4 regions of the Ensifer sp. 4252 genome follow, and region 2 is predicted to be linked to each of the others. Evidence: riboswitches for the same ligand, from Rfam matches in the RefSeq annotation. Region 2 holds a riboswitch; each other region holds the start of a gene.
What was found. Region 2 has a riboswitch for cobalamin ahead of ABIE33_RS07675 (ABC transporter substrate-binding protein). Riboswitches for the same ligand answer to the same signal wherever they lie in the genome.
Positions count from the first base shown of each region.

Region 1: linked by a shared signal. The riboswitch ahead of ABIE33_RS25300 (DUF1636 family protein) and the one ahead of ABIE33_RS07675 (ABC transporter substrate-binding protein) in region 2 are both predicted to bind cobalamin.
Region 3: linked by a shared signal. The riboswitch ahead of bluB (5,6-dimethylbenzimidazole synthase) and the one ahead of ABIE33_RS07675 (ABC transporter substrate-binding protein) in region 2 are both predicted to bind cobalamin.
Region 4: linked by a shared signal. The riboswitch ahead of metE (5-methyltetrahydropteroyltriglutamate--homocysteine S-methyltransferase) and the one ahead of ABIE33_RS07675 (ABC transporter substrate-binding protein) in region 2 are both predicted to bind cobalamin.

Region 1 covers NZ_JBNDIU010000017.1:24,083-31,814, reverse strand. Annotated here, with positions in the region: gene ABIE33_RS25325 (mechanosensitive ion channel domain-containing protein) at 1-1,551, opposite strand, end outside; gene ABIE33_RS25320 (DUF924 family protein) at 1,690-2,250, opposite strand; gene ABIE33_RS25315 (FecCD family ABC transporter permease) at 2,322-3,326, opposite strand; gene ABIE33_RS25310 (ABC transporter substrate-binding protein) at 3,426-4,379, opposite strand; gene ABIE33_RS25305 (ABC transporter ATP-binding protein) at 4,376-5,185, opposite strand; gene ABIE33_RS25300 (DUF1636 family protein) at 5,208-5,621, opposite strand; cobalamin riboswitch at 5,730-5,945, opposite strand; gene ABIE33_RS25295 (DUF1330 domain-containing protein) at 6,178-6,471, shown strand; gene aspT (aspartate-alanine antiporter) at 6,845-7,732, shown strand, end outside.
Region 2 covers NZ_JBNDIU010000002.1:153,490-161,221, reverse strand. Annotated here, with positions in the region: gene ABIE33_RS07685 (ABC transporter ATP-binding protein) at 1-623, opposite strand, end outside; gene ABIE33_RS07680 (FecCD family ABC transporter permease) at 620-1,648, opposite strand; gene ABIE33_RS07675 (ABC transporter substrate-binding protein) at 1,645-2,646, opposite strand; cobalamin riboswitch at 2,865-3,109, opposite strand; gene ABIE33_RS07670 (alkaline phosphatase D family protein) at 3,330-4,892, shown strand; gene typA (translational GTPase TypA) at 5,094-6,920, shown strand; gene ABIE33_RS07660 (N-acetyltransferase family protein) at 7,127-7,633, shown strand; gene ABIE33_RS07655 (hypothetical protein) at 7,686-7,732, opposite strand, start outside.
Region 3 covers NZ_JBNDIU010000010.1:95,801-103,532, forward strand. Annotated here, with positions in the region: gene ABIE33_RS19390 (quinone oxidoreductase family protein) at 1-505, shown strand, start outside; gene ABIE33_RS19395 (LacI family DNA-binding transcriptional regulator) at 805-1,830, opposite strand; gene ABIE33_RS19400 (phytanoyl-CoA dioxygenase family protein) at 1,930-3,123, shown strand; gene ABIE33_RS19405 (SDR family oxidoreductase) at 3,214-4,035, shown strand; cobalamin riboswitch at 4,113-4,321, shown strand; gene bluB (5,6-dimethylbenzimidazole synthase) at 4,367-5,158, shown strand; gene ABIE33_RS19415 (DUF2865 domain-containing protein) at 5,067-6,149, opposite strand; gene ABIE33_RS19420 (acyl-homoserine-lactone synthase) at 6,337-6,981, opposite strand; gene ABIE33_RS19425 (helix-turn-helix transcriptional regulator) at 7,135-7,732, opposite strand, start outside.
Region 4 covers NZ_JBNDIU010000005.1:145,950-153,681, forward strand. Annotated here, with positions in the region: gene ABIE33_RS13840 (acyl-CoA thioesterase) at 1-630, opposite strand, end outside; gene metE (5-methyltetrahydropteroyltriglutamate--homocysteine S-methyltransferase) at 630-2,981, opposite strand; cobalamin riboswitch at 3,081-3,300, opposite strand; gene ABIE33_RS13850 (hypothetical protein) at 3,319-3,663, opposite strand; gene ABIE33_RS13855 (LysR substrate-binding domain-containing protein) at 3,794-4,681, shown strand; gene ABIE33_RS13860 (substrate-binding domain-containing protein) at 4,882-5,910, shown strand; gene ABIE33_RS13865 (sugar ABC transporter ATP-binding protein) at 5,977-7,524, shown strand; gene ABIE33_RS13870 (ABC transporter permease) at 7,553-7,732, shown strand, end outside.

The DNA of each region.
Region 1 (7,732 bases), on a different contig from region 2:
GCCGATATACATCATCACCAATATGGCGCCGGTAATGATGATCTGCGTGGCGATGAAGCGGGACAGGCCGACATAGCCGGTAGCGGCGGCGATGATGAGCGACGCGCCAGTCAGGATCAGAACGATGGAGACCAGACGCGGCCACGGGCGACCTGGCGCATCGAAAGGCTCGTCGTGCCTGAGCGTCGGCTTGATCCAGGCCGAAGCAATGATGATCAGACCGATGATGACGGAGGCGATGAAGCTCTTCACCACCGTCAGCACGACCGGCGAGCCGAGCGCTTCGCTGATGCCGCCGAACATGTAGTCAAGGCCGTTGACCAACGCCATGGCGAAGATTGTGACCAAAAGCACCTTGGCCCCGCGATCCGACACGCGCACGAGGCGCCAGCGCGAGTCCGACGGCGACAGCACCGCATTGGCGAGCGTGGTCACGAAGAATCCGACCACGGTGACCGCAAGCGCAATCGCGATGATCGGCGTGATATCGGAACGCAGCACGTTGAAACTGTGCAGGAAGAAGAAGCTCGATAGGGCAAAGGCGGCTGTCGAAATGGTCGGAATGAATGTCGACCAGAAGGCAACCGACAGACGCCGGAAATAGCTCGGCTCCTCGTCAGACTTGTCGTGGTGGATATAGGGTGAAAACAGCTTGTTGCTGCCGACGAGGAAGACGAGTGCGGCACAGATCGACAGGAAGATCGCGGTCAGCATGGGAATCCGCTTGTACTTCCAGACGAAGGTCAGCCAGCTCGTCGTGCTGCGCGACAGCACCTTGGTTTCATTGGCCGTTGCCGACAGCGCCTCGTCGAACATTTCGACCGATACATCGGTGTTCTTCAACAGCGTGTTGGAAAACAGCGCGCGTCGCGTCGCCGTGATGCCGTTCGACAGTTTCGTCGCCTGAACCGAAAGGCTCTCGGCCTCCCCGGTCAGCGCATTGATTTCGCCGCGTTCGGCAAGCAGCCGTTTGCGCTCGGCGGTAACGATGTCGGCCTCGGGCGGCTGTCCCTCGCCCGGTGGATCGCCGAGTTCGGTCAGCCGTGCCTTGATCTCATCGAGCCGCGGACGCGTGGAGATCGAGGTCGAGATAATCTGCTTGGCGACGGCATCGACCTGTACCTTGAGCTCGGCAAGCGCGATGTCATCATCACTGGCCTTGGCAACGAGGTCCTTCAGCCGCGCCAGTTCCTTGCCGGCGTGAGCCAGCTGCTCCGCCGCCTGGCTCTGGCCGGCAGCGGCAGCAAGGGCCGCGTCGGTCGGCTGCGCCGGCGTCGCGGCGTTTTGCGCTGGTTGTGCGGCACCCGCTGCGGGCTGCTGCGCGTTCGCTGCCGGCTGCGCCTTGCCGTCGGCGGCCGGCTGCGCGTTCTGGGCGGGCTGGGCGCCGCCCTGAGCAGGCTGATTGCTGGTCTGTGCCGGGGCTTGAGCGGGCGTCTGGGCGGGTTGCGTCGTCGTCTGCGCCGGTTGGGCGTTCTGCGCCACGACGGTGCCGGCACCGGCCAGCGACAGCAGGCAGACAGAAACAGCGAGCAACTTTACCACGAAATGCAATTTCAAAACCCTCGGAAGCCCAGATCTCGCCCGGATGCGGAATCGCGCCGGGCAGTCATTACAATGCGGTTTGAATACGAAAGACGGCGGAAAGATGCAAAGACACGGTAAAACATGCCGTCACATCCGGCAAAACCGTCAGAATCCCGCGCCCGGCTGCGCCAGATAGGCCAGTTCGGCCGCCGTCGACGTCCGCCCGACAAAGGCGTTGCGGTGCGGGAAGCGGCCATAGGTCTCGATCACTTCACGGTGCCGGATCGCATAATCGATATACATGGGATCGCCGAGCTCGGTGAAAAGCTTCACCGCCATGGTCTGATCCGTCAGGTTCTCCGAATGCTCGAACGGCATGTAGAAGAACGCCCGCCACTCCGGCCGAACCGCCATGTCGGCGCCGGCGCCGACCGCGAGCTTGGCTTCCCTGAGCGCCAGGCCGTCGGTCGCAAAGGCAAGCGGCGTCGCCCGGTACATGTTGCGCGGCAGCTGATCGAGAAGCACGATCGCCGCCAGCCGGCCTTCCGGCGTCGCCCGCCAAACGTCGCCGATCTCTCTGGCAAGGGCGAGGTGCGATGTCTGGAAGCGCTGGAAGCAATGTTCGTCCAGCTCGCGCGACGGCTTGAACCAATGGTCGAGCGACAGTTCCTCGAACCAGAATTTCAGCACTTCATCCGGGGTGCAGGCCTCAGCTTGATGGGTCATTCGCTCCTCATGTCGCGCAGTAGGTCGAGATTGGCCCTAGAGATAGGCGGCAATCGCACCGTGTCCATGCCTTACGCGCGCCGCTTCAGAATGGCAATAAAGGCGATGCCGCCGACAAGCCCGGTGATGACGCCGATCGGCATGTCCTCGGGCGCCATGACGACGCGGGCAAAGAGGTCCGCCCAGATCAGCACCAGCGCGCCGACGAAGGCCGAAAGCGGGATGACCCGGACATTGTCGCTGCCGGCAAACAGCCGCACGAAATGCGGCACCATCAGGCCGACGAAGCCGATCGCGCCGGAAAAGGCGACCATGACGCCGGTCAGGAGTGCGGTGACGACGAAGAGCACGAGCCGAAACCGGCGAACGGGAATGCCGAGCGTCGTTGCCGTCTCGTCGCCCATGGCAAGCGCATTGATCTCGCGCGCCCTCAGCACGAGATAGCCGAGGCAGGCCGTCAGCACCACCGTGGGATAAATAAGATGCGGCCATTGCGCCAGCCCGAGACCGCCGAGCATCCAGAAGATCACCGTGTGCACCGCCCTTGGATCCCCAAGGAAAATCATCAGGTTGCCGATCGACGTTAATGTGAAGGCGACGGCGACGCCTGATAGCACCAGCCTGTCGGCATTGCTGCCGAGCACGCGTGTGACGAGCGCCACGAGCGCGGTCGCGACCAGCGCGCCGGCAAAGGCAAACAGCGGCACGGTGGCAAGGCCGAGGATGAGGCCGGTGTGCAGCAGCGCGATGATTGCGCCGAGCGCGCCGCCGGAGGACACGCCGAGAAGATGCGGATCGGCAAGCGGATTGCGCGTCACCGCCTGCAGCACGGCGCCGGTCAGCGCCAGCCCGGCCCCGACCAGCCCGGCAAGCACCACGCGCGGCAGGCGCACATCCCAGACGATGCTTTCGCGGCCGGCCGACCAGGCAACGTCGACGCTGCCAGGCGACAGCTTCGAGACGATGATCGACCAGACGGTCGAGACCGGGATCGGCGCCGAGCCCAATGACACGGCGGCAGTGATCGTCAGGCACAACAACAGCAGCGCCGTGAGAAAGGCGGTCGTGGTTTTCACAGTCCGTCCCTGGTCAGATATTGGAGTGGAAGGGCGGGGACATGCGAAAAGGCATGCCCCGGGAGCATGCGGCAAGGCACGCCCCCGCTGACGCCTCAGTTACATCGCCTGCCCGTGAAAGGCCTTGGCAAGCCGCGCGATGGCATCGATGTTGCGCGGACCCGGCGTCGCCTCGACATAGTCGAGCACCACGAAGCGGTCGTTCTTGACGGCGTCGATGTTCTTGAAGGCCGGGTTGCTCTTCATGAAGGCGATCTTCTGCTCGGCGGTCACCTCGCCATAGTTGACGATCACCACCACCTCGGGGTTCTTGTCGATCACCGGCTCCCAGGAAATCTCGGTCCAGCTCTTCTCCACACCGTCCATGACGTTGACGCCGCCGGCCGCCTCAATCATCGCCGTCGGAATGCCGAACCGGCCTGATGTGAACGGCTTCTCCTCGCCGGAATCATAGACGAAGACACGGGTCGGGCGCTCGATGCCGCCGATGCCTGTGGTGATCTTGTCGAGATCGCGGCGATAGCCGTCGACGAGCGCCTGCGCCCGGTCCTCGACGCCGAAGATGCGGCCGAGATTGAGGAGATCGGCGAACATGTCGTCCATGACAGGCTTGCCCTTGGCCATGACGTGGATGCAGGATTCGGTCAGCTCGTAGACGTTGATCTTGAAGGGCTCGAGCGTTTCCGGCGTCACCTCGCCGCCGACCTTCATGCCGTAGTTCCAGCCGGCGAAGTAGAAGTCGGCGTCGGCATTGAGCAGCACTTCCTTGGTCGGATACTTTTCCGAAAGCTCCGGCAGCGCCTTGACGCCCTCGCGCAGCTTTTCGTCCAGCGTCTTCCAGCCGGAAACGCCGGTATAGCCGACCATGCGGTCCTGCAGCTTAAGGGCCAGCATCATTTCGGTGAGGTTGACGTCGTTGGAAACGGCCCGCTTGGGCGCCGCCTCGAAGGTCACCTCGCGGTTGCAGCTCTTGACCGTCACGGGATAGGCAAGCGCCGGCGCGGCGCCAAGCGTGAGAAGCAGAAGGGCGGAACTGGCAAATAGGGTCTTCATGATGGCATCGATCCCTGTCGAGCGAGTGAAAAGGAAAAGCGCGCGCCGCTGGCAACGGCGTTGCTATGGGCTGTGGCGGTGACGCCGAAGGCGGCGGAAAGCGCTTGCGGGTTGAGCACGTCTTCGGGCGAACCAAAGGCCGTCATGCGACCCTCCGTCAGGATCGCCACGTCGGTCGCGAATTCCGCGGCCAGGTTGATGTCGTGCAGCGTGGTGACGATCGTCAGCTGCAGCGTCTGCAGCAGCTCGAGAATTTCGAGCTGATGGCGGATGTCGAGATGGTTGGTCGGCTCGTCCAGGATGATGATGCGCGGCTGCTGGGCCAGCGCCCGGGCAATCAGCACCCGCTGCTTCTCGCCACCCGAAAGTGTGGAGAATTGCCGTCCGGCAAGGTGAGTGAGATCGAGATGCTCGAGCGCATGCGCCACCGTCTCGCGATCCCTCGCCGTCCAGCCGCTCACGCCTTCCCGCCGGGGTATGCGGCCCATCATCACCACGTCGCGCACGCTGAAGGGAAAATCGCTCGGCATTTCCTGCAGCACGACGGCAATGATCTTGGCCGCCTCGCGCGCCGTCATCGCCCAGATGTCGACCCCATCGACCTCGATCGTGCCTGCCGTCGGCTGGGCCGAGCGATAGAGGCAGCGCAGCAGCGATGTCTTGCCGGCGCCGTTCGGACCGAGAATGGCAAGCCGGCTGCCGGGCGTAATGGCAAAGTCGACCTCGCGGACCAGCCGCAGATCCGGGCGCGGACCCCAATCCAGGGCGCGGACCCGAAGGCCGGCGCCTGTCGCGGTGCAGCTCATTGGCTTATCCCTCCCCGCGCCATCATTGGAAAAGCCCGCCGATGTCTTCGGAGACCAACAGCGCTGCCGGTATGCGCGCCAGCGTCTTGCCGTTGAGCCCGCGCGGCCGCTCGGCCGCCCGCGTCATGCCGTCGTTTCGCTTGGCATAGGCCGTGGCGAAAGAAACAAGATCATCGATATCCTCCTCGGGCGAGATGTCGCCGAACAGGTAGGTCGCCTTCCCCGTTGCCTGGAAAGCGATGGTGCAGGGCCTCGTGCAGGCCGCCATACAGACCGTTCCGGCAATGGAGAAATCCCGGTCGAGCGGCTCGCCGAGTGCGGCAATGCTGCGGTTCAACCGCTGGATGAGATCCGCGCCCGGACGGCAGGGGCCGCCGGTGAAACGGCAATCGGTGCAGACCGTTATCTTGTGCTGCCGGGAAACCGGGTTGGCCATATCTCTTCTCCGCCGGATTGGTCCGGAGAGAATGTGGCAAAGCGGCATGATGACGGATGGCCGTCGCGCAAAAACCAGTTCTTTTCCATCGGAACACCCCGTCCGTTGTGGTTGATCGGTTCGATGGCAGGTCTCCTGGCTCGCGGGTCGCGGCGCATCCACGTCTTCCCGGCTGAACGCCAGTGACATGGTGTGAATGCGCTTTCCGCTCACAGTTGCGGGGGCAGCCACGGTTTCGGCCCCATCAGGGTCGTCCGCTCCGTGTTCCCTTTTCAGCCGCTTCCGCATTGTCGCGGTTGCAGCACCATCACCGCCTTCGTCGCACACTTCGGCGGAGGTGACAACCGCCGGGACAGGTCGGCCGAGGCATATCAACATGCGGCTTTTCATCATGCGCAATCGTTACGAAATAACATTACATCATTCAACAAAAAAATGGCCCGAAACGAAGGGGAGGCAAAGGCCTCCCTTTGTCGGCCGAGTTGGCTGGCGAACTCGCCCGGAACTGCCAACGGGCGTATTCTTCGATGGTGCCGGTGTGGAAAGGAGATCTGCCATGGCTGCCTATCTGATTGCGGATGTCGAGGTCACGGATGCCGCGGCTTTTGAAGAATACATACGGGAGGTGCCGGCAACGGAAGCGCGTTATGGCGGCCGATATTTGGGCCGCGGTGGCGCGACCCGGGTGCTCGAAGGCGACTGGGAGCCGCATCGGCTCGTCATTGTCGAGTTCCCGGAAATGCACTCCTTGCTCGAGTGGTACAACTCGCCGGAGTATCAACGCCTCAAGGCGATCCGCGAACGCTGCGCGAGGACGCGGATCATGACGCTGGAAGGCGTTTCCGCATAGCGCGGTCCCGCCAGCCGCCACCGCCCGAATGATCAATCGCCACGGCACCGGAGGCGCCGGAAAGGTCCTTGTATCGAACTGGGGGCGATTGGTTTCCCCTGTCTCGGCACGCCGGGGGAAAGCCCTTCCAAAGCACCGAGGCGCCAGCCGGTAACGCCATCCGTTACTGTTACGTACTTGAAGAGAGGCACAATCGGTGATGTGCTTTCGAAGGAAGTGATCGCGCCATTCAGCAGATGCACAGCGACTTACGCCGGCATCGCCCATATTTCGGGCGCCGACGACACAATTTCTCATGCGACGTAGTATCCAGCCTGTCCGCGTAAGTCCCGAATGCGAGTAATGGCAAACCAGCTTTCTGAAGGGGATGACAGTGAATCCAATAGATTTTTTCGTTGAGACACTCCGCACCTATCCTGCCGTCGCCGTCTTTCTTGCGCTCGGCATCGGTTTCCTGATCGGTCCTATCAAGATCGCCGGGTTCAACCTTGGAAACGTCACCGCCACGCTTCTGGCGGGTGTCGTCATCGGACAGCTGGGGATCCAGGTTTCGGGCGACCTGAAGTCGACCTTGTTCCTTCTGTTCCTGTTTGCCGTCGGCTACGGCGTCGGCCCGCAGTTCGTTCGCGGCCTGAGCACGGATGGGCCCAAGCAGATCCTCTTTGCCCTGTCGGTATTGGTGCTGTGCCTGATCGTGCCTTATCTGTGCGCCCTCATCGCCGGGCTGCCGCTCGGCTATGGCGCAGGCATGTACGCCGGCTCCCAGACGATTTCGGCGGCCATCGGCGTTGCCAGCGACCAGATCAACGCGATGGGCTTGAGCGCCGAACAGGCCAAGACCTACACCGATCAGATCCCGATTGGCTATGCGGTGACCTATATCTGGGGCACCATCGGCTCGGCGATCATCCTGGCACAGCTCGGGCCCAAGCTACTCGGCATCGATCTCCCGGCCGCCTGCAAGGAGTACGAGGCGAAGCTCGGCGGCGGCGCCGAGAGCAGCGAACCCGGGATCACACACGCCTACCACGACTTCGGCCTCAGGGCCTATCGCGTCGAAGAGGCGAGCGGGCTCACCGGAACGCCGGTCAAGAACCTGCTTCCTGGCATCCGCGTCTTCGTCGAACGGTTGCGGCGTGGTGGCCAGATCATCGAAGCGGATGGTAACACCGTGCTGCAGCCGGGCGACATTGTCGCCTTCTCCGGCAGACGCGCTTTGCTCGTCGAGCACCTGGACTCCAAGCTCGTTGAGGTCGAGGAC
Region 2 (7,732 bases):
ATCACCGCAACGCGATCGCAGAAGACGGCGGCGTGGTTGAGATCGTGCAGGGCGGCAACGACCGTCAGCGGCTGCCCGCGGACAAGTTCGAGCAGACCGATCTGGTGGTGGATGTCGAGATGATTGGTCGGTTCGTCGAGCAGCAGGATCTGCGGCTGTTGCGCCAGTGCGCGTGCGATATGCAATCGCTGGCGTTCGCCACCGGAGAGCGTGTGCCACATGCGACCGGCAAAATCGCTCATGCCCACATGGTCCAGCGCCCGGTCGACAATGTCGGTATCGCGGTTCGACCAAGGTGAAAGCGCACCGAGATGCGGGGTCCGTCCAAGCTCGACCGCCTGGCGGGCGGTGATGCGTTCGGTGGTTTCCGCCTGCTGCTCGACCAGCGCGACGCGTTGCGCGATGTCGCGCCGTGTCGTTTTCGCGAGCGAGCGCCCTTCGAGGCTGACGGTGCCGGATTTCGGCGGGCGTATGCCGGCCAGCAGCGAAATCAGGCTGGTCTTGCCGGAGCCGTTCGGGCCGATAATCCCAAGAAATTCACCCGAGATAACCTCGAGATCGACAGCATCGACGATCAGCCGGCCGCCGGCCGACCAGGAGACGGCCTCGGCCTTGAGGCTCATGACGCAGCCCTCCCGCGGCCGAGGATGAGCGCGAAGGCTGGGGCACCGACGAGGGCGGTGATCACGCCGATCGGCAGCACCTGGCCGGGAATGATGACCCTCGACAATATATCGGCCGATATCATGAAGATCGCGCCGGTAAGCGCAGCGGCCGGCAACAGCAGGCCGTGGCGCACGCCGACCAGGAAGCGTGCCGCATGTGGGATGACCAGGCCGACGAAACCGATGGAGCCGACGATGCTGACCATCACCGCCGTCATCAGCGCGGTTGCCGAAATCAGGGTCGCGTAGACCCGCTTCACCGGAATGCCGAGCGAGGCGGCCGATTCCGCTCCGAAGGTGAAGGCGTCGAGCGCGCGGGCGTGCCAGAGGCAAATGAGAAGGCCGCCGAGCGCCACCGGCAGGGCCAGCGCCACATCCGGCCAACGCACGCCCGAGAGATTGCCGAGCAGCCAGAACATGATGCCGCGGGCCTGCTCGGCATTGGCCGATTTGGTGACGATGAAGGAGGTGAGCGCGTTGAACAGCTGTGAGCCGGCGACCCCGGCAAGAATGATGGCACCGGTGCCGCGGCCTGCCCTGAGCGCCAAGAGGGAGACCAGCGCGAAGGCGAAGACCGCGCCGAAGAAGGCGCCGAGAGAAAGCGTCAGCATGCCGGCGCCGATACCGAGAATGGCGACGGCCACGGCGCCGGTCGATGCACCGGCGGAGATGCCGAGAATATAAGGATCGGCCAGAGCGTTCCGGAGCAATGCTTGCAGTACCACTCCGCAGAGCGAAAGCGCCGCCCCGCAGCAGGCAGCCACCACCGCACGGCTGAGGCGATAATTCCAGATGATGCCCTCGTCGATGGCATCGAGCGGGTATCCCGCGCCCCACAGGCGGTTGGCGACGGTCTTGCCGACGACGTCGAGCGGAATGGCGGTCTCGCCGATGGCGGCACCAAGGGCCAGCGCCAGGAAAAGCAGTGCGAGCGCCGTCAGGACGGCGCTCGTGCGGTTGATCGTTGGAGGTATTGACCTCACTTCGCCAGGCCGGCTTTTTCGACCGCGTCGGCCAGCACCTCGATGCCCTCGATCGTGCGGATCGTCGGGTTCATCGCCTGTGCGTCCATGATGACGATATGGTCGGCCTTGACCGCCGGCATCAGGCTGGTGACCGGGTCGGACTTCAGGAACTTCATCTTCAGTTCCCAGTCGTCGGCCGGGAAGCGGCGACGGTCCATCTTGCCGATCACGACGATCTTCGGATCGGCCTTGGCTATGGTCTCCCAGCCGATGGTCGGCCATTCCTCTTCGGTCGAGACGACATTCTTGATGCCGAGCGCCGACATGATGTAGCCGGGCGCGCCATTGGTGCCGGCGACATAGGGATCGATGTCCATCTCTGCGCTGGAGAACCAGAAGACCGCCGACAGCTTGCCATCGGCATTGGCGATCTTGCTGCGAGCGGCTTCTTCGCGCGCCTTCAGCTTGGCGATCAGCGCTTGCCCGCGGTCCTGCACGTCGAAGATTTCAGCGAGTTCGGTGACCTCCTGGTAGATCAGGTCCATCGAGAAGGCATTGTGGCGCACGCCATCGCCGCCGGCCGAATTGTCCTTGGCGGCGCAATCGGCAGGCGAGACATAGACGGGGATCGAGAGTTCGGCGAACTGCTTGGGTGTGGCGACGATGCCTTCCGGGCCGACATGCCACTGGAACTGTGCGGTTACCAGATCCGGCTTGGTGGCAACGACGCTTTCGAAGCTCGGGTCGTTGTCGGCAAGCCGCGGCACCTTGTTGTTGACGTCCTCGTAGCCATCGATGACCGGGCCGATCCACACGGCAGTGCCGACGACCTTGTCTGCGAGGCCAAGAAGATAAAGGATTTCCGTGGTGCTCTGACCGATCGAGGCGGTGCGCGTCGGCGCCGCCTTAAAGGTAACCTCCTGGCCGCAATTCTTTAAGGTCAGGGGGTAGCTCGTCGCGGCCGCGAGAGCGGTCGAGGGAGCGACGGTCAGAAGGAGGGACACGGAAACGGCCAGGGATGGGCAATGACGCCCGACGGCATTCAAAATGGCTTTCAAGGGAATTCTTTCTTCTCGTGAGCTGCGAAGGTCAGCCGAAGCGGCGACAGCTGGCCGGTCGAATTTCGGGAGACAAACGATCGCTGACGTCGAGAAGGACGGGAAAAGAGGGCGCAAAGCCGCCGGATATGCGGATCATGGACAACTCCTGTTCCGGGCAACCCCGCCCGTGACGCTGGATCTTCTGCTTGACGGCAGGTCTCCTGGCTCGCGGATCAAGCGCCTTCCACCTGCCTTCCCGCAACGCGCCTGGCGCAATCGCAGTGGCATGGCGCGCTGTCGCGCCACTTGGGTGTCCGGCATTCCGCTTACAGTTGCGGGGGCAGCCACGGTCTCGGTCCCTTTTGGGTCGTCCTCACCGTGTTCCCTATTAATCCCCGTCGAAGTCATCCTTCGGGGAACCGTCGGCGGTACCCTTAGTGTTCCGGTCCGCCTGGCGTCAAGCCGACAGGTGGCGGAAACAGTGATGGGCCGATCACCTTGGGGCGGCTTACCGTAAAGCGTGGCAAGGCCCCGCATTCGCCGAATTGTCGCGAAACCGTTCAAATTGTTTCATGCCGCTGTTAACTCGCTGACATGCGAACAGCCAAAGGTCCGGCACGCGAAATCCCGCTTTCGCAGGGCTCGAACCGGAGGCTTGTTTGGCCGAAATCCTCACCACGCTGTCCCGCCGTTCCTTTCTTCTGTCCGCCGGCGCTGCCGGTCTTGTGGCGTCCTCCGGTCTTGCAACGCCGTTCTATGCCCGAGGCTACGGCCGGCCGGAATTCATCCATGGTGTGCAGTCGGGCGATGTCGACACAAGCTCCGGCATGGTGTGGACACGGGTCGACAGTCCGTCACGAGTGACACTGGAGTACTCGACGACCGAGAGTTTTTCCAATCCGGTGCGTCTCGCCGATCTCACCGCGACACCGCAGACGGACTGTGCGGTGAAATGCGCGCTTGAGGATCTGCTGCCGGACCAGGACATCTTCTATCGCTTCACCGCGACCGACCTTTACGACGTCAACCGGGTGTCCGAACCTGTCATCGGCCGATTTCGCACCGCGCCGTTGCGCAAGCGCTCGATCCGCTTCGTCTGGTCCGGCGACACGGCCGGCCAGGGCTGGGGCATCGACGATGTCGGCATGAAGACCTATTCCACCATGCGCCTGCACGAACCGGACTTCTTCATTCATTCCGGCGACACGATCTATGCCGACAACCCCATTCCCGACGAGATACCCCTGCGCGACGGCGGCATCTGGAAGAACCGGGTGGTGACGCATGAGAAGTGCGATGTCGCGCGCACGCTCGAGGAATATCGCGGCCAATGGAAGTACAATCTGCTCGACAGCCACGTCCGTGACCTCAACGCGGTCTGCCCGACCTTCTATCAATGGGATGATCACGAGGTTCTGAACAATTGGTCGGCCTCGACGGACCTTCGCGACGACCCGCGTTATCCGGAAAAGGACGTTGCCGTCTATGCCGCCCGCGCCGCCCGGGCGTTTCACGAGATGACGCCGATCCGCATGCCGCCAACCCAGCCCGGCCGGATCTTCCGCAAGATCGCCTACGGTCCCCTGCTCGATGTCTTCTTCGTCGACCTCCGCTCCTATCGCGGGCCCAACCAGGGGGAGGGCGATGACGGCCTGTTCGGCTGGCGCCAGGCGGATTGGTTGAAGCGGGAGCTTGCCGCCTCGCGCGCGGTGTGGAAGGTGATCGCCTGCGACATGCCGATCGGTCTCGTCGTCTGGGACGACTATACCAACAGGCGTGGCTCGGACGCGATCGCCAATGGCGACAATGGTCTGCCGACCGGCCGCGAGACGGAATTTGCCGACCTGCTCCGCTTCATCAAGGATAACGCCATCGAGAACCTCGTCTGGCTGACGGCGGATGTGCATTACACGGCGGCGCACCACTACGACCCGTCGCGGGCGGCCTTCAAGGATTTCCTGCCGTTCTGGGAGTTCGTTTCCGGGCCATTGCATTCCGGCACCTATGGTCCGAAGGAGCTGGACATGACGTTCGGCCCGGACGTGCGCTTCATCAAGGCATCCGGCGGCGGCATCGACAGCAACCTGCCGCCTTCCGCCGGGCTGCAGTTCTTCGGCATCGTCGATATCAACGGTCAGACGAAGCAGATGACGGTACGGCTATTGGATCGGCAGGACCAGGAACTGTGGCGCGTGACACTCGATCCGGCCGCAATCGCATGAGCATTTTGGCCGTGGCCGATACCTTGCCAGAGCCGGTTGGCGGGACCCTTCCCGGTTGCAAACCCATGGCCTGTCGGGACTTTGGCGTCGGGCTCTTGCGCGCGCCCCCCTTTCGCAATCGCAAAAAAACCTGTATGAGCCCGACCATTGAAAAAGCGGCGTGGCCCATTGGGGCGTGCCCTAAACCTTCCGAGACGAAAAATGAGCATTCGTAACATCGCGATTATCGCGCACGTCGACCATGGGAAAACGACCCTTGTCGACGAGCTTCTGAAGCAGTCGGGCTCGTTCCGCGAAAACCAGCGCGTTGCCGAACGCGTCATGGACTCCAACGACATCGAAAAAGAGCGCGGCATCACCATTCTTGCCAAGGCGACGTCGGTCGAGTGGAAGGGCGTGCGCATCAACATCGTCGACACCCCCGGCCACGCCGACTTCGGCGGTGAAGTCGAGCGCATCCTGTCGATGGTGGACGGCGCCATCGTTCTCGTCGATGCCTCCGAAGGCCCGATGCCGCAGACAAAGTTCGTCGTCGGCAAGGCGCTGAAGGTCGGCCTGAAGCCGATCGTCGCGATCAACAAGATCGATCGCCCGGACGGCCGGCACGAAGAAGTCATCAACGAAGTCTTCGACCTCTTTGCAAACCTCGACGCCACCGACGAACAGCTCGACTTCCCGATCCTCTACGGTTCGGGCCGTGAGGGCTGGATGAACGTCGCGCCTGAAGGTCCGAAGGACCAGGGCATGGCACCGCTTCTCGACCTCGTGCTGAAGCACGTTCCCGAGCCGACGGTCGCCGAAGGCCCGTTCCGCATGATTGGTACGATCCTGGAAGCAAACCCCTTCCTCGGCCGCATCATCACCGGCCGCATCCATTCGGGTTCGCTGAAGCCGAACCAGCCGGTCAAGGTTCTCGGCCAGGACGGCAAGCTGCTCGAAAACGGCCGTATCTCGAAGATCCTCGCATTCCGCGGTATCGAGCGTCAGCCGATCGAAGAAGCCCATGCAGGCGACATCGTCGCGATCGCCGGTCTGACCAAGGGCACCGTCGCCGACACCTTCTGTGACCCGTCGGTCTCCGAAGCGCTGACCGCACAGCCGATCGACCCGCCGACCGTCACCATGTCCTTCATCGTCAACGACAGCCCGCTTGCCGGCACCGAAGGCGACAAGGTGACGAGCCGCGTCATTCGCGACCGTCTGTTCAAGGAAGCCGAAGGCAACGTCGCGCTGAAGATCGAAGAATCTTCCGAGAAGGATTCGTTCTTCGTATCCGGTCGTGGCGAATTGCAGCTCGCGGTTCTGATCGAAACCATGCGCCGCGAAGGCTTCGAACTTGCGGTCTCGCGTCCGCGCGTTGTCATGCACAAGGATGAGAACGGCCAGCTTCTCGAGCCGATCGAAGAAGTCGTCATCGACGTCGACGAAGAGCATTCCGGCGTCGTCGTTCAGAAGATGTCCGAACGCAAGGCCGAGATGGTCGAGCTGCGTCCGTCGGGCGGCAATCGCGTCCGTCTGGTATTCTTCGCGCCGACCCGCGGCCTGATCGGCTACCAGTCGGAACTGCTGACGGATACGCGCGGCACGGCGGTCATGAACCGTCTGTTCCACGCCTACCAGCCGTACAAGGGCGAGATCGGCGGCCGCGTCAACGGCGTGCTGCTCTCCAACGACGCCGGCGAATCGGTTGCCTATGCGATGTTCAACCTGGAAGACCGTGGCCCGATGATCATCGACGCCGGCGAGAAGGTCTATGCCGGTATGATCATCGGCATCCACACGCGCGACAACGACCTCGAAGTCAACGTGTTGAAGGGCAAGAAGCTCACCAACATGCGCGCCTCCGGCAAGGATGAAGCCGTCAAGCTGACGCCGCCGATCCGCATGACGCTCGAGCGCGCGCTGTCCTGGATCCAGGACGACGAGCTGGTCGAAGTCACGCCGAAGTCGATCCGTCTTCGCAAGATGTATCTCGACTCGAACGACCGTAAGCGCTTCGAGAAGTCGCGTACGGCCGGCGCCGCTTAAGCCATTCCGAGAATAATCGGCAATTTTTAAAACCCCGGAGCAATCCGGGGTTTTTTGCTGTGTGTGCCAGCGGGGGGCGGCTTGCGGATAAAGTTAAAAAGGCGTTAACCTTCCACAGGATGCCGTTAAAGTTGCCTGTGGGTTAACGCGACGCGGCTCCCGGGCGGGATTCCTGTTCGCCCTGTGTGCGTTTAGAGTCGTGAGTCATGAAGACTGTTTCGATCGAGGTCAGACCTGGAGAACCGCAAGAGGCGTCGGCGATTGCCGACGTGCATCGCGTTTCATGGCTGCAGGCCTATGGCGGCATCATTCCGCACCGCCCCCTGGTCCAGATGGTCAATCGTCGAGACGAGGTCTGGTGGCGCAAGGCGACGCGGGGGCCTGCGACCTTGCTGGTCGTCGACGTGGCGGGAACGATTGCCGGCTACGCGACCCTCGGCCTCAGCCGCGCCAAGGCGCTGCCGCAGGAAGGCGAAATCTACGAGATCTACCTGCGTCCGGAATACCAGGGCATCGGCCTTGGACGGGTTCTCTTCGGCGAAGCCAAGAGCCTGCTGCGGTCGCTCGGCTGCAGAGGGCTCGTCGTCTGGTGCCTCGAAGACAGCGATCACGCCTATCAGTTCTTCCAGGGAGCCGGCGGCAGCGACATTGCCGAAGGCATGGAAGATTTCGGCGACAAGCACCTCAAGAAGATCGGCTTTGCCTGGAACTGACGCCTGCCGTGCAAGGCCTCGCTGGCTCTTGCGGTAGCCGCTCTTTCCGAAATCACTCCGGCAGTTCGTTGTTGGATTCGGCGGCCTTTTCGCCGCGTT
Region 3 (7,732 bases), on a different contig from region 2:
GTTGCTGATCCGGCTGGCCATCGCGCGGGGCGCCAGCGTCATCGCGATGGCCTCGACACTGGAGAAGCAGGCGCTCGCCAAGGCTGCGGGTGCTGCCTATGCGCTCGGCTATGACGAGGGCTGGCCGGACAAGGTTCGAGCCCTGAGCAACGGCGGCGTCGATGTCGCCTATGATTCTGTTGGAATAACCCTGCTCGACAGTCTTTCGGCGGTGCGTTCGCGCGGAACGCTCGTAACGTTCGGAATGGCAGGCGGCCCGGCACCCCTGGTGGATCCGCGTTATCTTATGGAACACTCCAAAACCCTTGTCGGCGGCGATCTCTGGGATTTTCTGACCGATCGGCAGCAACGGCTGAGCCGGGCAGAGCGGCTGTTCCAGGCGCTGCGCGACGGCGTCATCGAGCCGCCGCGCATCGAGACCTTCGCGCTCTCGGACGGGGCGGCGGCGCATGCCCGGCTCGAGGACCGACGTTTCTCCGGAAAGATCGTGCTTTTGCCTGAATGAGAAAGGGCCGCGCGTAGCGCGGGATCTGGCCCATGAGGACAAAGCTTTAGTATGCCTGTTTGACGGGAGGCTCGTTCAGATCTCCCTCATTCCGGCCTTGTGCCGGAATCCAGCGAGCTGACGTCCGTCAGGGCAAAAGGCTCTTCAGCCCAAGGACTTGGGCTGGCTAGATTCCTGTGACAGGCACAGGCATGAGGGAGATGTTGGCTAACGCCGAGCCTTCCCGGTTTCCTGCCATTGTTAGAACTGACTTCGTTAGCAGTCTGATACCCCGCGTCGCCGCGGCTTCTGTACTCGGCTCAAGCGACGGGCACGTTGTAGGGCGTGATCACCTCGACGGCCGACAGCCGGCTGCCGCCCAGTTTTTGGCCGGCACCGCTCCGTCGGGCGAGAATGGCCCGAAAGGTCATGCGAGCATCGCTTCGCAGGTCGTGATGCAGGACGAAATGGATCCGGCGCTGGCGCAGCAGCGCCAGATTGTCCTGGTCGAGGTCATGGGCGATGAACAGCGCGCAGTCGCGACCGAGGCGCTCGAAGGCGGCCAGCACGGCGCGATTGCCGCCACCGATCGAATAGGCGGCGTTGATGTCGGCGTGCTCTGCAAGCGCCTTTGCAGCGAGCACACCCGTCTCGGCGTCCTTGCCATGGCCTTCGCTGATCTCGACAATGCGGATTGCCGGATAATGTTCGCGTAGCACCCGGCGAAAGCCGATTTCGCGTTCCTCCTCACCACGAAAACGGCTGCTTGAAATCGTCACGAGCACGGTTGCTGCGTCCCCGGCGAACCGCTCGCCGACGAGGTAGGCAGCGGTCTCGCCGGCCGCACGGTTGTCGGCCCCGGCATAGACGGTGCGCGCCGAGTTCGGCAGATCGGTGACAAGCGTGACGACGGCAATTCCCGCCTGTTCGAGGCGGGCGACGGCGCCAATGATTTCGGGCACATCCGGTGCCTTCAACACGACGCCGTCGGTTCCGCGCAGACGGATGCGGTCGAGCAGCTGGACGATGTCGTGTGGACGCATGGTCTCGGCGAAGTGGAAGCGGCAGCGGAAGGTCGTTGGCATGAAAGTCGGCGCCTCGGTTTCGAATGCCTGCCTGACTGCCTCGGTGAAGCGCTCCGGTGCCTCCATCACGATGTCGATCGCGCGCTTCTGGCCTTGAATTTCTGATGCCGATTGCTGCTTCTCCAGTTCGCGGATGGCCGCCTGTACGCGGGCTGCCGTCTGTCGGCGCACGCCGGGACGATCATTCAGGACGCGATCGACGGTTGCGGTGCTGAGTCCCGCCTGAAAGGCGATGTCCTTGACCAGAAACGGGTGAGCCAACGCGATTGCCCCTGATGGTTTTTTGATGGATTCCTGCTCTATATCACGATCTGACGGCGCCTATAGTCGGAGCATCGAATGTTTCTGAGGAGGAGCGAGATGAAGACCGACAACAATGCGCGCCAGCGGCTCGACCGCGTCTGGCTAAGCGAGGATGCCTGCGACATCGAAGCATTTCGGGCTGAAGTGGAGCGTCAGACAAACGTTGCTGATTATCCGCACGCGCTCGCCTGTGAGAAGAATGTTCTGATCTATGACAGCGCGAGCCTCGTCGCCGCCTGCGCCACGATCGAGGGGCGTCGCGCTGCTTTGGCCGAAATTTGCGAGGTGCTTGCGATCGGGCCTGGAGTGGCGGTGTTCAAGCACGCCTATGCCGATACGACCGTGATCGATACCGCCAGCGGCATTTTCGATGCGATCATCGACGAGCAGCACCGCACCAACAGCGGTGGTGGCGACCATTTCGCCAAGCCCGGCGCGAACGACCGGATCTGGAACTCGCTCGAAAAGCACTGCCTGAAGAGCCCCGAAAATTTTGCCGGCTACTACGCCAATGCCATCATCGCGCTTGTCAGCGAAGCCTGGCTTGGTCCGAACTATCAGATGACGGCGCAGGTCAATCGCGTCAATCCGGGCGGGGCGTCGCAGGCGGCCCATCGCGACTACCACCTGGGCTTCCAGACCTCCGATGTCATCGAGCGATATCCGGCTCACGTGCACCGGCTGTCGCCGGTGCTGACGCTGCAGGGGGCGGTTGCCCATTGCGACATGCCGATCGAGAGCGGTCCGACGCTTTTCCTTCCCTACAGTCAGAGCTACGTGCCCGGCTATCTCGCGTTGAAACGCCCGGAGTTCCGGGCCTACTTCGACGAGCATCACGTGCAGCTACCGCTTGAAAAGGGCGATGTCGTCTTCTTCAATCCGGCATTGTTTCATGCGGCCGGCAGCAATCGCTCGGTTGATATCAAGCGCGTTGCCAACCTTCTTCAGGTCTCGTCGGCCTTCGGGCGGGCGATGGAGACCGTCGATCGCGTGAAGATGAGTGCAGCGCTCTATCCGGCGCTCAAGGGTCTTACGGAATCCGGTGCGCTGTCGACGGGCGAGGCGGCCAACGCAATTGCATCCTGTGCAGAAGGCTATTCGTTCCCGACCAATCTCGATCGCGACCCGCCGCTCGGTGGTCTCGCGCCGAAAACCCAGGCGCAGCTGATGCATGAGGCGCTTTCGGGCAAATGGAGCCCCGAGGATTTCAGCAACGCGCTTGACGAGCAGACGCAGCGCAAGCTGAGCTGAGCGGCAGACATCGATGCCCTCGGTCCCCGGCGCCCTGTGCCGGGGACCATTGCCTGTTTTCACACGACTTTCATTCCTGGGAGGACTTTCATGACCGAGCAATACAGCCGTCTCGACGGCAAGATCGCCATCGTCACCGGCGGCACACAAGGGCTGGGCGCAACGATCGCAAGCCTGTTTGCGGAACGCGGGGCTGAAGGGGTCGTTATCTGCGGGCGCAATGCTGCCAAGGGCGAAGCGAAGGCCGATGAGATCCGCAAGGCGAGCGGCGCGCAGGTACTTTATGTCGAGGCAGACCTCGAAAAGGTCGAGGACGCCCGAAAGGTCGTCAACGCCTGCGACACCACTTTCGGGCGCGTCGATGCGCTGGTCAATGCGGCGGCGATCACTGATCGCGGTACCATTCTCGACACCAGCCCCGAACTTTTCGACCGGATGTTCGCGGTCAATGTGCGCGCACCGTTCTTCCTGATGCAGGAGGCGGTCAAGGTGATGCGGCGGGAAGATACGCAGGGCACGATCGTCAATATCGGCTCGATGTCGGCGATGGCGGGCCAGCCGTTCATCGCCGCCTATTGCTCGTCCAAGGGCGCGCTCGAAACGTTGACCAAGAACACCGCCTATGCGCTGTTGCGCAACCGCATTCGCGTCAACGGCCTCAATATCGGCTGGATGGCCTCCGAAGGCGAAGACCGCATCCAACGCGAGTTTCATGGTGCTGCTGCCGACTGGCTGGAAAAGGCAGCCGCCAGCCAACCCTTCGGCCGGCTTGTCGACCCGAAGGAGGTCGCGCGGGCCTGCGCCTATCTCTCATCGGCCGAATCCGGATTGATGACGGGTTCGGTCATCTGCTTCGACCAGTCGGTCTGGGGCGGCTATGACGGCTCGCCGCATCCGGTCGCGCCGCTCTGAAGTCTGAGGCTGTCGCGTGGCGCTGTGGAGTGGCGGGCAAGTGACATCGAGCTTGCTTGTTATTCCCACTGGGCTGTGTCCTTATGGCAACGTCAGGTGCCCGCGATGCGGGAGAATCGGGAATCCGGTGTCAGTCCGGAACGTGCCCAACGCTGTGACGGGGACGGCTGCCTCTATGGATCTTGAATTACCTCAAGATCTTGCCACTGGATCTTCATGTGATCTGGGAAGGTGAGGTGGCCGGTTGATCCGAAGTCAGAAGACCGGCCTGGCAAGATAGACCGATACCCGCGCGGACGGCGGAAGGTTGCGCATTGTTGGGGATCGAACGATGCTGACTGACGCGAATGGCGGCCTTGCGGCTGCAGAGGCCTTTTCACCTGACGAGCGCGAAGCCGTCTATAGAGCCATCGAAACACGCCGGGACGTGCGGGATCAATTCCTGGCCAAGCCCTTGCCTGACGACTTGGTAATGCGCCTGCTTAACGCCGCCCACCGGGCGCCATCGGTGGGTTTCATGCAACCGTGGAACTTCGTTGTCGTGCGGCAGGCCGAAACCCGGGAGCGGATATGGCAGGCCTTTTCCCGGGCCAACGATGAAGCGGCATTGATGTTCGAAGCCGACCGCCGAGCGAAGTACCGCTCCCTGAAACTGGAGGGTATCCGCAAGGCGCCCTTGAGCATCTGCGTCACCTGCGACCGCACCCGCGGCGGCGCGGTCGTTCTCGGGCGCACCCATAATCCTGAGATGGATGTCTATTCCACCGTCTGCGCGGTGCAGAACCTCTGGCTTGCCGCGCGTGCCGAAGGCGTCGGCGTCGGCTGGGTCAGCATCTTTCATGAGAGCGAGATCAAGGCGATCCTCGGCATTCCCGATCATGTCGTGATCGTCGCCTGGCTTTGCCTGGGCTACGTCGATCACCTCTACCAGGAGCCGGAACTTGCGGTGAAAGGCTGGCGCCAACGGCTGCCGTTGGAGGAACTGGTGTTTGAAGAGGGCTGGGGAACCTGCCGAAAGGCAGATGCTGCGATCAGTTGCTCTGAACCGGTTGGTAGCCCGGACCTTTCGGATGGCGAAGGTCGATCGACGTTTCCTCCTGGGGAAGGAACGTCGGCCCGATAACCCGCACCTTGCTCTTGGCGGGATCGTAAGGGCGCTCCTCCGCAGGCATGGTCTCCTTGGTGGCTGGGGCCGCCGCTTCCTTCTTGCCTTCGATGACGATGATCGAGGACTGGCTGTCGCCAGCATTGCCGCCGCCTGCCTTGGGTGTCGTCACCGCCGTCTTTGGGATCTGGCAGCCGCAGATGCCGGGCTTGCCGACGCCACGGGTCCGGTAAGCAAAAGCGTTCGGCAGTTCCGTATAGGGTCGCCCCGTCGACGCCGAAACCATCTGGTCGCTCTCTTCGGTCGCAAGTTCGTGGAAAAAGAGCTGCGTTTCGGCACCCGGGCATCGGGCGCGGCACGCCTGCTCGTCGCGGGCGAAGTCCACAGGGCTTGCCTCGGACGAAATCGGGAAGAAGGCGCCGTCGCAGGTGCGCACGCACATGGTGCGAAGCGTGCCGGAATAGACGCCGCTTTCCGGCGGGTAGGTGCCCATTTCGCGGTCCCGCAGCATTGGGCCGTAAGATTCGTCCGGCGGCAGATCGCGCAGGATGTTGCGATGCGTTTCCGGCTGTTCGTCCGGGTCGGCGTTCGCAAATTCCTCGCGGTCGCCATAGCAACCGTTGATCTCGAGCGCGGCCAGGATGCGCCGGCGCGTGTTGTCGCCATCGCCGGAGATGAGCTGCTGGCGCTCAGACTTGAGGATATCAAGATTGTCTTCCATCTCGGCGATCAGGCTGTTGATGTCGGAGCAGATATCCGGGTCGCCACCATTGAAGACGACGACGCTGCCTGTGCCGCAGCCGGCGCGTCGGCGATCGTTGCGCGCCCGGCGCAATTCGATGTTCTGCCGGGAAATCGCGCTCGCATAATCACGCGTATCGGCGGTGGTGGCGATGGCGGCGGGGAGTTCGGCGAGCCGAGTGTTCAGGCGGTCGCACACGCTGGAGGCCAGCGCCTGATCGGCAAGAACCAGAAGCAGCGGCAAGGTCGCCGCGGCAAGGGTTTTCATGTTCCGGAACACGGGCGAACGTCTCTTCCTGCAACCGCACAGTGCCACCCTTGTTGTCCGGGATCGGTCGCTGTCGGCACTTCCTGTTTCCGCCCTATCATAAAGCTTGTCGCCGCCGGTGCAACGACAAGCCTCGCATTGCGTTAACAGCTCCGTCCGGTGGGAGGAACGGAGGGAGCGTTCGAGATCAGGCGGCGCGCGCCGTTTCCAGCGACATCGGCCGTTCGAGAACCGTGCCTTCGATCGCGGCGACGGCCTTCATAGCGCTGAGCAGCGACGGCGTTACCTCCCAGGCGACCGCGACGGCGAAGACCGAGCCGATCCGGTGCGGTTCGCCGATGCGCTCTCCCGGGCAACCCATGCGGCGGAACATCCGCTCGAGGAAGACGTCGGTCACCGTGACGATATGGCTGATGCCGGAGGCAAGCCCGAGTTCACCGACGCCGCACATCAGTTCGGCAGCGGCCACGGTCACCTGGTTGGAGGCGCGATCCTGGGAAATCTCCGGGTCGATGCAGAAGCGGCTCGATTCCCAGATCGAGGCGCTGCGGATCTCAGGGTTGTCACCAAGCAGGATCGGGAACGTATCGTCCAGCATGTTGGGACCGAGCGTCGGCAGCAATCTCAGCGATCCGCGCAGCTTTCCCGTCTCCGGCGAATAGGACAGAATATAGAGCGGATTCGACTTGTCGTAATTGTCGATCTCCCATTCCCCATCGGTCTGCACGTCCCATTTCAGGAAATCGTGGAAGACGCGCTTGCGCAGCTTGAACATCTCGTCGATGGCCTGTGGGTGCTGTCCGCGTGTCCTGCCGTTGAGGATCCTGATCATCGTTTTCTCCATCCTTGTTTTGGGGGATGGCGTGATGCTGTCAGTCCGCCGGTGGAGAAGAAACTGGCACTAGTGACAGTACCGGAAACGGATTTTTTACTCTAAATTTCGATGGGTTTCCGGATGAGCGCAGGGGGGCGGCTTTAGCCCGGATCAAACCGTGGGGATCAGTGCGTGGCGAACGGCCTGGGCCACAGCCTGCGTATTGGAGACGACGTTGAGCTTGCGGCGGGCGTTGGTCATGAAGAAGCGCACAGTGCGTTCGGAAATGCCGAGAATGGTGGCGATCTCCCAATAGCTCTTGCCGGCCGCCGACCAGGTGAGAACCTCGGTTTCGCGGCTCGTCAGGCGCATGTCGCGGACCGACAGTCCGCCGGTCATGGCGGCGTGTTCAAGCATGCCGGCATGAAACAGGTTGGCAGCGAGCTGGAAGTCGCGCAGGTGGTTGCGCCGATAGATCGACCACTCCGCGGCCGACATATTGACGTTGATGGCGAGCAACGCCGTGCGGCCGGCCGGCGAGGGCAGCGGCAGGGCGACGCCTTCGCTGGAAAGTCCTATCTCCTCTGCCGTTTTGAACAATGGCTCGCATTCGGGAAAGCGATGGCGCGCGGTCGTCCATTCGACCGGCCTGACGCCGCCGAGCGCCAGTTTGAGGATCGGGTCGATGCGGTAGAGCCCCCGCGTCAGATAAAGCTCGGCCGCGTAGGCACCGAACGTGTGGTGCAATCGGCAGATCTTGAGCTCGTCG
Region 4 (7,732 bases), on a different contig from region 2:
GATGACCGAGCCAACTTTGATCCGATGCTTGAAATCGATGCGCTGGCAGGAGGCGAGCACCATTGTCTTGCGGCTCGCCCGTGTCGCCGCAACGAAGGCCGCCTTGGTCATCTGCGCGAGCGCGTCGCCGCCGAACATGGCGCCGAAGCCGTTGGCCTGATCGGGAAAGACGATGTCGACCATGCGCACGGCATCGTCTTTTGTCGGGCCGATCATGACGCTGCCGAGTAAAGGCAACGTCCAGCCGATGTCCTTGCCCTCGGGCATCGCGACCATTGTGAACTGTCCGCGGGTGCAGAGATCGCGGGTGCCTGCGGTTAGATCCTCCGCGCTCATATCGACTTCGACCACGATCGAACGCCGCCCGACCCGAGTCGGGCGACCGGTGAAGCTGACGATGTGGCCGATGCGGGCAGGGGCGCGGAAATCGACACGATCGCAGGAGGCGGTGACGAAGGGAACGCGGCCGTGGCGCGTCGCGACGATGAAGGCAATCCGGTCCATAAGCGCCAGGCCCGCACCGCCAAAGAGCGTGCCATGGTGATTGGTGTCGCCGGGAAAGACGATGTCGATCAAGGTGGCAGGCGCCGGGGTTTCCCCCGACGCCGTCTCGATATTGCTATCGCCCATCATGCGTTTGCGGCCTCTCGCCGGCCGGCAGTGAAGGACTGCCGCAGCGTTTGTGCCGCCTGCACCATGTTGACGAGTGCCGGGCGCACTTCCTCCCACCGCCGTGTCTTCAGGCCGCAATCCGGATTGACCCAGATCTGCGCCGGCGTCAGGCCATCGGTCGCCTTTTCGATCAAATGCACCATCTCGTCGACCGAGGGCACCCGCGGCGAGTGGATGTCGTAGACCCCGGGGCCGATCTCGTTCGGATAGGCCTGATCGGTAAAGGCACCGAGCAGTTCCATCTTCGAGCGCGAGGTCTCGATGGAGATGACATCGGCATCCATCGCCGCGATCGCTGCCATGATGTCGTTGAACTCCGAGTAGCACATGTGGGTGTGGATCTGGGTTTCGTCACCGACGCCCGAGGCGCTGATGCGGAAGCACTCCACAGCCCAGTCGAGATAGGCCTTTCGATCGGCCTGCCTAAGGGGAAGCCCTTCGCGCAACGCCGGTTCGTCGATCTGGATCACGGCGATGCCGGCCGCTTCCAGGTCCGTCACCTCGTCGCGCAGCGCCAGCGCGATCTGACGGCATACGATCGACCGGGGCAGGTCGTCGCGCACGAACGACCATTGCAGCATCGTCACCGGGCCGGTGAGCATGCCCTTCATCGGCCTGTCCGTCAGCGACTGCGCATAGGTTGCCCAATCCACCGTCATCGGGTTCGGCCGCGAGACATCGCCGAAGATGATTGGCGGGCGGACATAGCGCGAGCCGTAGCTCTGCACCCAGCCGCTTTGGGTGAAGGCATAGCCGGAAAGCTGCTCGCCGAAATACTGCACCATGTCGTTGCGTTCGAACTCGCCGTGCACCAGCACCTCGATACCGATCTCCTCCTGCCAGCGCACGGCCTTCTCGGTTTCCTGACGCAGATAGGCGAGGTAGTCGACATAGCTGAGCTCGCCCTTGGCATGCAGCGATCGTGCCTGGCGCACTTCGGGTGTCTGCGGGAAGGAGCCGATCGTCGTCGTCGGGAAGAGCGGCAGTGCCAGCCTTTCCTCCTGCAGCCGCCGACGTGTCGCAAAGCCCGATTGGCGGCGGCTGTCCGCTGCCGTCAGGTTCTTAAGGCGTCCGGCAACCAGCGGGTCGTGGACCTTGAGCGAGGTCAGCCGCGCCTCGGCGGCTGCGATCGACCTTGCAAAGACCTGCTCGGGATTGGCAAGACCGGGCTCGAAGGCGCGGGCAAGCAGGCTGAGCTCGTCCAGTTTCTGCAGGGCGAAGGCAAGCCAGGAGACGAGCTCCGGATCGAGCGCCTTTTCGAGATCGAGGTCGATTGGCACGTGCAACAGGGAGCACGACGGTGCAAGCTCGATACGGTCGCGGCCATGCGCCTCGATCAACGGCTGCAGCCGGCGGAAGAGACCGGCAAGATCGGTCCGCCACACATTGCGGCCATCGACGACGCCAAGCGACAATACTAGCTGCGCCGGAGCCGATTGAAGCAGGAGGTCGAGCTGCTGTGGTGCACGCACCAGATCGACATGCAGCCCGGCAACCGGCAGCGAAAGGGCCGTCGGCAGGTTGTCACCGATCGCGCCGAAATAGGTCGCCAGCATGATTTTCAGCTGCGGGATCTCTGAGGCGAACGTCTGGTAGGTCAGCGCCAGCGCCCGGCGTTCCCGCTCGTTGAGATCGAGCACCAGGCAGGGCTCGTCGATCTGCACCCATTCGACGCCGGCTTCCGCAAGCTCGCTCAGCAACTTCACATAAACAGGCAACAGCCGCTCGAGCAGATCGATCGTGTCGAACCCGCCGGCATGCGCCTTGCCGAGCTTCAGGAAGGTGACCGGGCCAAGGACGACAGGGCGGGTGGCATGCCCGAGCGTCTTGGCTTCCAGGAAGGCTTCAAGCGGCGCATTTCGCGTCAGCTCGAAACGCTGATCCTCCGTGAATTCCGGAACCATGTAGTGGTAGTTGGTGTCGAACCACTTGGTCATCTCCAGCGCCTGGTTGCCGCTGTCAGGCCCACCATGCGCACCGGATGCACAGGTCGCAGTCGTCGAACCGCGTGCCATGGCGAAATAGATGTCGAGATCGGCCGGACCACCCTTCCAACCATAGGCCGGCGGCACGGCGCCGACGAGCACGGATGTGTCGAGAACCTGATCGTAAAGCGAGAAGTCGTTCGATGGAATGATCTGGATTCCGCGCGCCTTTTGCGCGGCCCAGTTTTCCGCCCGCAGCTTGGCGGCGACGTCGAGCAGGTCCTGTCTGTCGATCTTGCCGGCCCAATAGCGCTCCAGCGCGAACTTCAGTTCACGATGGCTGCCAATACGTGGAAAGCCGAGATTGGCTGTCTTGATGGTCATTTCCTTACCCCGAAGGTTGTGGGCAAGGCTTTGAATGCGACGCATCCACGACCGAGATAGGCTCGATCGTCAAAGGCGACACATCGGACACCCCGCCCGTGGACGTTATCTATCGCGGCAGGTCTCCTGGCTTGCGGGTCAACACGAACCGTCCCGTCTTCCCGAGGCGTCTCCCTCAGTGACATCATTGGACGGCCGCTCGCCGCTTACAGTTGCGGGGGCAGCTCCGGCATAGGCGCCTTGCGGCGCCGCACCGAATTCCCTCTTAGCTCCGACCCGTCGTGAGACGAGCCGCAGAACCACGATTGCTCGACAATGCCCTGCAAAGGCGGGCAGGTCAATCGTATAAAGAAATGTATATGTCTTTATTTTCACTCATCTGCGATCGTAGGCCGTTCACAGTGGCAGGTCGCGGCATGGCATCACGACACGTTGTCTGCACTGGAACCACGCCGTCATCCGTTACCAGGGGCGACGGAGCGTTGCCGGGATCGGGATCTGTTACGCGCTGCCACGGAACGGCAATGTCGCCGGCGCGCGCCAGAATGCGCTCATTGTCACGCGTCAGGCCAATGTCTCTAAGCTGGAATTCGCTGAATGTATCGATGGTTGTCGTGACGTCGGCAGCTCTCCTGGCCAGTGTCCGGGCATGGCGGATGATCGATCGCAGTGCGCTAAGCATTGCTAACCCTTTCATTTCTGCGGTGATGTGTTCGCGAGAAAATTGAGGATTTTGGTGGTTTCGCGCAAAGCAGTTTCTCGCATGCTGCCATAAAGAATGCTTATCTCAGCGGATGAGCAAGATTCCCCCCATGAGCGCGGTGCGCGCCTTCGAGGCCGCCGCCCGGCACTTGAGCTTTACCCGTGCGGCGCAGGAGCTCGGCATGACCCAAGCGGCCGTCAGCTATCAGATCCGGCTACTGGAAGACCGCACGGGCACGCCGCTCTTCGTCAGTCTGCCGCGCGAAGTGCGATTGACGGCCGCCGGACGGCAGCTCGCGCCGAGGGTGACCGAGGCGCTCGACCTTTTGGGCACGGCCTTCTCAGAGATCGCCGACAAGACCGAACATCACCTGCACATCTCGGTGCTTCCGACCGTGGTCTCAAGCTGGCTCGGCTCAAGGCTCGCCTCGTTCCAGGCGGCCCATCCGAACATCAGCATTCGCGTGCACATGTCGACCGAGCTGATCGACTTCAAGCGCGATGCGATCGACCTCGTGGTGCGCAGCGGCAACGGCGACTGGCCGGGCCATGACGCGTTTCCGCTTTTCCCGATCGAATACCTGCCGGTCTGCACGCCGACATTCCTTGAAAAACACCAGCTCAAGCATCCTTCCGACGTTCTCAAGGTGAGGCGCTTCGGTAATGCAAGCTGGTGGCGGCGCTGGATGGTCGAAACCGGCGTGGAGCCGCCGGCAAGCAATGGCACCGAGCTGATCTTCGACGTCCAGGCGATGGATGTGGCCACCACATTGCTCGACCATGGCATTGCCATGGTCGTCTCGACCTTTCTGATCGAGGAGCTTCGCAGCGGGAAACTCATCCGACCGTTCAACCATGTGGTCAGGGACGGTCGGGCCTATTGGCTGGTCTATCCGCAAAGTCATCGTCGGCAAAAGAAGATCCAGGCGTTTCGCGAGTGGATCATTGCCGAAGCCGCCGCGTCGAACGCGTCGCTTGCAGCGGCGATGGGCGAGTGAGTGAGGCCGACAGGCGGTGGCAAAACACAGCCAGCCATGAATTATTATTCATGGCGTGAATTATATTGACAGAAGCCTTGGGCGTCGTTTTAATCACGACAGTCGGAAGTCGAGGAGGAGTTCCGGCAAACTCACACATCAGCGGTCATTTCTGACGGCACCATTGGTTTTGGGAGGGGCTTCGGCCTCAAGGAGGACGCGTGCGCACTTTTTTGAGCACGACCGCACTGGCGGTCATTGCAACGACGTTTCTGGCTGGCCCCGCCAGCGCGGAGACGGCTAACCCGTTTCGCTGCGAACCCGGCGAAAAATACGTCATGAACGTGATGGTATCGGGCGTCGAATACTGGTTCCCGGTCTATGAAATGTTCAAGCAGGCCGGCCAGCAGTTCGGCTGCGAGACCGAATATACCGGCACCCCGGAATACGACGTCAACAAGCAGATCGCCACGTTCGATCAGGCGCTGGCGCAGAACCCGGCTGGCATCCTTGTCCATCCGATGAACTCGGATCCGTTCATCGAGCCGATCAACCGCGCGATCGACCAGGGCACGGCGGTCGTCACCTTTGCCGCCGACTCGCCGCTCTCCAAGCGCATCTCGTTCATCACCTCGGACAACACCCGCGAAGGCGTCTACGCCGCTGATGCGATCGCCGAGAAGATGGGCGGCAAGGGCGAATATGCCGTTCTGGAAAACCCCGGCCAGGACAACCACGACAAGCGGATCGCCGCCTTCGTCGGCCGCATGGCTGAAAAGTGGCCTGATATGAAACTCGTCGGACGCGCCGCGTCCAACCAGGATCCGAACAAGGCCTATCAGGGCCTGATGAGCCTGATCCAGGCCAATCCTAACCTCGGCGCAGTCTTCATGCCGGAAGCCAACTCGGCGATCGGTGCTGCGCAGGCGAGCAAGGAAAGCGGTGGCAAGGTTCTCGTGATGTGCGCCGACGTCAATGCCAACATCCTCGACATGATCAAGGCCGGTGAAGTGTTCGGCTCGATCAACCCGAACCAGGGCATGCAGGGCTATATGGGCTTCATGCTGCTGTGGCTTGCCAAGCACCCCGAGCTCATCGACCCGATGAACGACGCCAAGCGTTCCGGCTTCAACCCGATGAGCATCCCCTTCGTCGACAACGGTCTCTCCATCGTCACCGCCGCCAATGCGGACGACTTCTACTGGGACAAGTACCTGAAGCGCCGCGGCACCAAGGGCATTGACGAGTAAGAAGCTTTGACATGGCTATCCGGGGTGTCCGGATAGCCGGTCGAACGAGTAAGAGTGGAGAAGGCGATGATATCGCAGCCGGTCCTTCAGGTCCGCAACGTCACCAAGCACTTCGGGGCTGTGAAGGCGCTGACCAATGTGGATTTCAACCTGGAAAAGGGCGAGATCCATGCGCTTTGCGGCGAGAATGGCGCCGGCAAATCCACCCTCATGAACATCATCGCCGGCGTGCTGCAGCCGAACGAGGGCGAAATCCTCGTCGACGGCACGCCGACGAAGATTTCCTCGCCGGCCGCAGCCCAGTCGCTCGGCATCGGTCTCGTCCACCAGGAGATCGCGCTCTGCCCGGACGCGACGGTGGCGGAAAACATGTTCATGGCGGCAACCAACCGGCGGCGTTCGCCGCTGATGAACTATGCGTCCCTTGTCCGTGATGCGCAGGTGGTTATGAACCGGTTGGCGCCGATCGATGTGCGCCGAAAGGTCGCCGATCTTACAATTTCCAGCCAGCAGCTGGTCGAGATCGCCAAGGCGCTGACGCTCGATTGCCGGGTGCTGATCCTCGATGAGCCGACGGCAGCGCTGACGGAGGCCGAGGCGCAGGCGCTTTTCGGCATCATCCGCGACCTGAAGGCTGCGGGCATTTCCATCATCTATATCAGCCACCGCATGGCCGAGATCTTCAGCCTGTGCGACCGCGTCACCGTCTTTCGCGACGGTCGGCATGTCTCGACCGAGCGCATAGCGGACGTGACGCCCGATGACGTCGTTCGCCGCATGGTCGGTCGCGAGATCACCCAACTCTATCCGCCGAAGCAGGCACCGGGCGAACAGTCCGGCGACGTCATCCTGTCGGTTCGCGGCCTTGGCGACGGCGAGCGCATCGATGATGTCGGCTTCGAGCTGCGCAAGGGCGAAATTCTCGGGATCGGCGGGCTGATCGGCTCGGGCCGCACCGAGATCGCCGAGGCGATCTGCGGCCTGCGCCGGAAGGTGCGCGGCGACGTGCTGCTGCACGGCAAGAAGCAGGCGATCGGCAACTACAGAAACGCTGTTGATGCCGGCATCGTCTATCTCTCGGAGGACCGCAAGGGGTCCGGAGTCTTCGTCGACATGTCGATCGCCCAGAACATCTCGGTGCTGGATCTGAAGACGCTGACCGGGCCGCTCGGTTTGATGAATGCGAAGGCGGAGGCGGACCTCGCCCGCGATTTCACCCGGCGGCTCGGCGTGCGAATGGGCGGCATCGCCATGCCAGTATCATCGCTCTCGGGCGGCAACCAGCAGAAGGTCGCCATCGCCAAACAGCTCGCCGTCCGGCCGAAGGTCATTCTCATGGACGAACCGACGCGCGGCATCGACGTCGGCGCCAAATCGGAAATTCACCGCCTGCTGCGCGATCTCGCGCGCTCGGGCATCGGCATCGTCGTCATCTCGTCGGAACTGCCCGAACTTCTGGGGCTATGCGACCGGGTGCTCGTCGTTCGCGAAGGCGGCATTGCCGGAGAACTCGGCGAGGCCGAGATGTCGGAAGAGGCGGTGATCCGCCTCGCATCCGGGGTCGGGCAGCATGGCGCATCACAAATAACCAAGGCGGCCGAGCATGTTGCCTGAGACAAGCAGAGTGAATGGGGAGGCGGAAATGGCAGTCGACACGGTGGTTACAACGCAGGTGCGGGTTCCGGCCTGGCGGCGGATCGGCACGATGCGCGAGGCAGGGCTGATCGCCATCATTCTTGCGCTCGGCATCATCATGAGCTTCGCCTCGCCGCACTTCCTCACCTTCGGCAACATGCGCGCGATGCTGATGAGTTTCTCGGTC